DNA from 2 places in the Janthinobacterium algoris genome. Region 2 is predicted to be linked to the other one. Evidence: predicted binding sites of a transcription regulator. Region 2 holds the regulator's gene; the other holds the start of a gene.
What was found. Region 2 encodes FNR, which switches genes on or off when oxygen is low (the NO sensors DNR and NnrR bind a similar motif). Its sites were predicted from a motif close to TTGATNNNNATCAA; they were not measured.

Region 1 (3,112 bases), on a different contig from region 2:
AGTTCGGCGGGGCTGAGGAAGGTGGGACGCACCTGGCTGATCAGCAGGGCCGTGGCGATGCCGGCTACCAGGGCCGCGCCCAGCGCCGCGCTGAACAGCAGCGGACGGTTCGGGCCGACGGGCGCATATTGCACCGTAGGCGGGTCGATGATCTTGAAGGCCATCATCTCGGTGGTGGAGCTGAGTTCGCCCGACAGCTTGGCCGCTTCGCGCCGGCCGATCAGCTTTTCATAGTTTTCCTTGTTGATGATGTAGTCGCGGTTCAGTTGCGCCAGCTGCGATTCCACCTCAGGCACGGCATTGCTTTGCGCCAGCAGGCGCTCATTGCGCGCGTTGTATTCCTGCACGCGCGCGCGGATGGCGGCCACCTTGGCGTCCGCGTCCGTCAGCGCCACCTTCAGCTGCTGCAGCATGGGGCTGTAGTTCTTGCCAGGGTCGCCGGACGCCGTTTTCAGCTTGCTTTCCTCGATCTTGCGCTCTTCCAGTTGGGCAATGAGGCGCTTCGAGGCGATGATGTCGGGATGCAACTCCGTAAATTGCATGCGCAGACTGTCGAGGTTCTTGTTGAGTGAGGCGATGCGCTCGTCGAGTTCCGGATTCGTGATGGCCGACGCGTTCGGCTCCAGGTCGAGCACCGGCTCGTCGCCCTCGATCTGGCTCAGGATGGCCTTGCGCGATTGTTCCGCCTCGACCAGTTCCAGCTTGGCATTGTTCAGGCTATCGGATGACATCAGCAACTGGCTGCCATAGTCGATGCCCTGGCGCGGCAGCAGCAGGTTGTTGCGGATCTTGAATTCCTTCACCAGGTTTTCCGCCGTGCTCAGCTTGTCCTCGTAATTCTTGATCTGCTCGTCGATAAATTGCACGGCTTTCTGCGAATCGCCCTTTTTACCCTGGAAACTGCCTTCGACAAAGATGGTCAGCAGGCTTTGCACTACGTCGCGCACCAGCTTCGGGTCGCGCCCGCTATAGCTGATGGTGTAGATGTCGTAGGCGTTGGTGCCGGTGATCTTGATGCGGCTCATCAGCTCATCGAGCCGGGCTTCGTGTTCGCGCACGGTCTTCGAATCCAGGTCGAGGTCGACCATGCGCATGACGCGCTCCACGTTCGGGCGGCTGAGCAGGGTGCGGCTCATGATGGCTACCTGCTGTTCCGTGTTCGGCACGCTGGTCATTCCGGCCAACAGCGGCTTGAGGATGGTTTGCGTATCGACAAACACGCGCGCCGACGTCTGGAAGTCGTCGGGCAGGGTGATCACCTTGATGAAGCCGCCGATCGCCACCAGCCACGCCACCAGCACCGCATGCCAGCGGTACTTCCAGATGCCTTTCAGGCTGGAAAGCAGTTGCTGTATCAATTCCTCCATGTCGCTTCCTTCTGGTGACGGTGCTGCACGGTCGATGGCTGGGCGGCGCGGACAACGGCGTCTTGCAAGAAATGCTTGCCTGTTGAGTAAGCAAAGTATAGGGCCCCTGTCGAGCAAGATTTCCCAAGATGATTGCTTCTTGATACGCCTCAAGGTTCACTTGCCGGGTTTTAATAATCATAGGAAGTTCGCGGCCCAGGCTGGTTCTGCGGGGCCGGCCATGGACGCGCCATCGACTCGAAGAGGCCCCGCATGAATCCGTTTCGCCGTGCATTTGTATGCCACACACTGGTACTGGCAGGTGGCGCCAGCTTGCTGGGGGGCTGCCGTACACGCTATCCGCTGGCTCCCGCCGACGACAGCGCGCCCATGCACGACTACCTGATCGGCCCGGGCGACTCCGTCAACATCATTGTCTGGCGCAATCCGGAAGTGTCGCTGACGGTGGCCGTACGGCCGGACGGCAAGATCACCACGCCGCTGGTAGAGGATTTGGCCGCCAGCGGCAAGACCTCGACCCAGCTGGCGCGCGACATCGAGCAAGCCTTGGGCAAGTTTATCCAGCAACCGGTGGTGACGGTCATCGTCACCAATTTCTCGGGTCCGTACGGCGAGCAGATCCGGGTCATCGGCGAGGCGGCCAAGCCGCAGGCGCTGCCGTACCGGCTGGGCATGTCGCTGATGGACGTGCTCATCGCCGTAGGCGGCATCACTGACTTTGCCGCTGGCAACAAGGCCAGCATCATCCGCATGCGCGAAGGTAGCCAGCAGCAGCTGGGCGTGCGCCTGGATGACCTGCTCAAGCATGGCGATATTTCCGCCAACGTCATGATGCGGCCGGGCGACGTGCTGTTGATACCGGAGAGTTTCTTTTAGTAGCGATCCCAGCAATATCTAAACAGTATTTATATTTGTTCTTTTGTACTTTTCGGCAAATTTCAGCGTGCTTTTTTGCTATCTAAAAGCACTATCTTCAGTTTTTTTTAGCTGACGGTGGGAACTTTTTTGGCTTTTTTCTTGTCACAAGGCATTGGCTTCAGTCCGTCTCGACGGCGGCCGATGAATGTGAGGACAAGATGAGCTTTCAAGATGAACCCATTATTTCCTTCGACACGCCAGGCATCTTCAGTGACCTGGTGGTGGGCGAGGGGCAGATCGACCCGGCCATGGAGCACGAGCTCGACCTGCAGCGCTTTCATATCCGCATGGCCAATTCGCGTGGCCGGCGCGAAGCAGCCAGTTTGCTGATCCGCAAGATGTACGGCTGGCGCGGCTATGCCGTCGATCCCGCCATCGCGCATGCGCTGAATAAAATCACCCTGTTTGCAGAAACGGCAGGCTCCACCGTCGGTACGATGACCTTGTGCCTGGATAATGCCGAGACGGGCTTGCCCGCCGATGAAAACTTCCGTGACAAGCTCGACGTGCTGCGCGAAGAAGGCCGGCGCCTGTGCGAACCGTCGCGCCTGGCCATCGACAAGGGCGTCAGCAAGCGCGTGTTTGCGGCGCTGATTCATATTTCGTATATCTATGCCCACAATATTCACGGCTTTACGGATTACGTGATTGAAGTCAATCCACGGCATGTGGTGTTTTACAAGCGCATGCTCGGTTTCAAGGATTTTGGCGGCGAGCGAGAGTGCACGCGCGTGGGCGCGCCGGCCGTGCTGCTGCGTTTGGATCTCGACTATATGGGGGCCCAGATCCGCAAGTACGGCGGCATGATGGAACAGCATGGGGGTGAA
Region 2 (3,112 bases):
TACGCACGCTTCCAGAGCGCCATGTTCGACCAGGACACGCTGATCATCACCTACGATACCAAGCGCGGCGAACCGCGTGGCGCCATGAGCAAGAAGGCCGGCAACAACGACAAGCTGGGCGATTGCATCGACTGCACCCTGTGCGTGCAGGTGTGTCCGACCGGCATCGATATCCGTAACGGCCTGCAGTATGAATGCATCGGTTGCGCCGCCTGCGTCGATGCCTGCAACAGCGTGATGGACAAAGTCGAGCGGCCACGGGGCTTGATACGCTACAGTACCGACCATGCGATGGAAAACAACTTCAATTCGAAGCAGATACGCCAGCGCGCCATGCGCCCGCGCGTGCTGATCTACACTTCCATCCTGGCTTTGATCATCATCGCCGTGTGTACTTCGCTGGCCTTGCGCACGCCCCTGAAAATGGACGTGATCCGCGACCGCGGTTCGATGGGACGCGAAGTGGAAGACGGCATGATCGAAAACGTCTACCGCCTGCAGATCATGAACACCTCGGAGCAAAGCCAGCATTTTAAAATCAGCGTCTCCGGCTTGCCGGGCCTGACCTTGCTGACGCGCGAAGAAGTGATGTTGCAGCCGACGGAAACGCTGGGCTGGCCGATCCGCCTGCGCGTGCCGCACGGGGTCGGCGAAAAGGGCTCGAACAAGATTGCGATCGAATTGCACTCGCTGGACGACCCATCGCTGCATGTACGTGAAAGCGCGGTATTCATCGTGCCGCGCTAATGTAGGAAGGCCAGTCCCCGCATGGGGACTGGCTGATCAAACAGGAGAAATATCATGTCCGACAGTCTCAAGCTGCAAGCACCCGTTGCACCGTGGTACAAGCATCGCTGGCCTTGGCTGCTGATGATCGGCCCAGGCCTGTCCGTGGTCGTCGGCAGCTTCATGGGCTATATCGCGTTTACGCAGCCCGATGCGCTGGTGGTGGGCGACTATTACAAGCAGGGCAAGGCAATCAACCAGGATTTGAAGCGCGACACGATCGCCAGCAACCTGGCAATGGATACCAGCTTATCCTATGATGTGGCGCACGCGCGCCTCAGTGGTTCCGTGCACAGCTTCGGCAAGGCTTACCAGGGTCCGCTGCAGCTGCATCTGGCGCATGCGACCTTGCCGGAAAAGGATATCAAGCTGCTGGTGCAGCCCGATGCGGCCGGCAACTTCTCGGTAGCGCTGCCGATGCTTGAGCGCAGCCGCTGGCAAGTGCTGGTGGAAAACGATAAACGCGAGTGGCGCCTGTCCGGCATCTGGACCTGGCCCCTGCAGCGCAGCATCGCGCTGCATGCTGACGCAGAGCTGTAAAGCTTACTTGCAGACGTCGGTACCAGCCGTAATGGCTTTCAACTTGGCGGGCTGCAAGATTTCAATTTCTCGATTCGAGACGCGCAGCCAGCCTTCCTTCTTGAACTTCGACAGCAGACGGCTGACGCTCTCGATGGTCAGCCCCAGGTAATTGCCAATTTCCTCGCGCGACATGCGCAACTGAAATTTGCTGGCCGAATAGCCGCGCGCTTCATAGCGTGAGGCCAGGTTGACGATAAAGGCGGCAAAACGCTGCGTCGCCTGCATATTACCCAGCAACAGCATCACGCTTTGCTCGCGCGTGATTTCCTGGCTCATCATGCGGTGGAAATGGCGCAACAGGGTCGGCATATTGCCCAGCAATTGTTCCAGGCTGGAAAACGGTATTTCACAGACTTCGCTGTCTTCCAGCGCCACGGCATTACAGTGGTGGCGGTCGGCGCTGATGGCGTCCATGCCCAGCAGTTCGCCGGCCATCTGGAAACCCGTCACCTGCTCTTCGCCACCCGGATTGATCTGGTACGTCTTGAAGTGCCCCAGGCGGATCGCATACAGGTTCTGGAACGAGTCGCCGATGCGGAACAGCGAGGCGCCGCGCACGATCTTGCGGCGGCGGCCGATGATCTGGTCCAGCCTGTCCATATCGCCCACATCGAGACCCATCGGCAGGCACAATTGATGCATGCTGCAGGTCGAGCATCGCGCACGCAACGCTTCCACGTTCACTATGGGCAAGGTGGGAGTGAGTAGCGCTTCAGTCATGTTAATACCTTTTAGAAAATGCAATAACAAGTTTACTGCATACACGGTTGCCGTGTGCCAATTTCACCGCAATTGCGCTGAATAAACGACGTTCTGACTTTAATTATATGGCAACATCGTCAAAAGCCCATGCGGGGAGGGCAATTTGCGCCGCGCCGCTTGCCAAGCTCGGGTATTGATAGGAAAATTCCTGACAGCATTATCTGCCGCCTGTGCCGCCCGGTACTGAAAAGGAAATCATGAAGCCTCTCGGCATTAAAGCAAAAGTCGCGCTAGCCACCAGCCTGACCTCGATCGCCATGATCGCGCTGGTCACCATGATCCAGGTGCAGCACATGCGCGCCGACTTCACCAAAGTGCTGCTGAGCCAGCAATCAGCCCTGATCACCCGCACCGCTGCCGAGCTCGACGACAAGCTGGGCATGCTGCTGCAGATCGTCGCGCTGACGGCCAGGCAGCAGCCGCCGGAATTGATCGCCCAGCCCGCCCAATTGCGCGAATACTATGCGCGCCGCGCGATGCTGGTGCTGTTCGACGACGTGCTGGTGCTCGATGCGCAAGGCGCCATCGTGGCCGACATGCCGCGGGTCGCGGGACGCGCCGGCATCAACGTCGGCGAGCGCGAATACTTCCAAACCGTCGTGCGCACGCGCCAGCCCATGATCACCGAGCCGATGCTGGGCAAATCAAGCGGCATGCCCATCGTGCAGATGGTGGCGCCCGTGCTCACCGCCGATGGCCAGGTGGCCGGCGTGGTGATTGGCGTGCTGCGCCTGTACAAGGATAACCTGCTGGGACGCCTGCGCTCGGAAAAGATCAGCAAGAGCGGCTATTACTTCATCCTCACGCGCGGCGCCGTGCCGCGCTACGTGCTGCATCCCGACACCAGCCGTTTGCTGCAGCCGCGCCAGCCGAACGCCAACCTGACGACCACGCAGTTGCTGAAGGAAGATGGCGAAGGCAGCATGGTCAGCACCAACAACCGCGGCATCACGGCCGTCAACAGCTTCAAGCGCCTGAAATC

Region 1: ACQ4W7_RS25860 (XrtA system polysaccharide chain length determinant) is a predicted target of FNR. The motif match lies at 1,507-1,520, and genes of this name have one in related genera.

What each region holds. Positions count from the first base shown of each region.
Region 1 is NZ_JBNYXZ010000024.1:16,358-19,469, forward strand. It holds gene ACQ4W7_RS25860 (XrtA system polysaccharide chain length determinant) at 1-1,367, opposite strand, end outside; gene ACQ4W7_RS25865 (XrtA/PEP-CTERM system exopolysaccharide export protein) at 1,620-2,243, shown strand; gene ACQ4W7_RS25870 (N-acyl amino acid synthase FeeM domain-containing protein) at 2,444-3,112, shown strand, end outside.
Region 2 is NZ_JBNYXZ010000003.1:61,256-64,367, forward strand. It holds gene ccoG (cytochrome c oxidase accessory protein CcoG) at 1-747, shown strand, start outside; gene ACQ4W7_RS05230 (FixH family protein) at 802-1,326, shown strand; gene fnr (fumarate/nitrate reduction transcriptional regulator Fnr) at 1,330-2,088, opposite strand; gene ACQ4W7_RS05240 (response regulator) at 2,328-3,112, shown strand, end outside.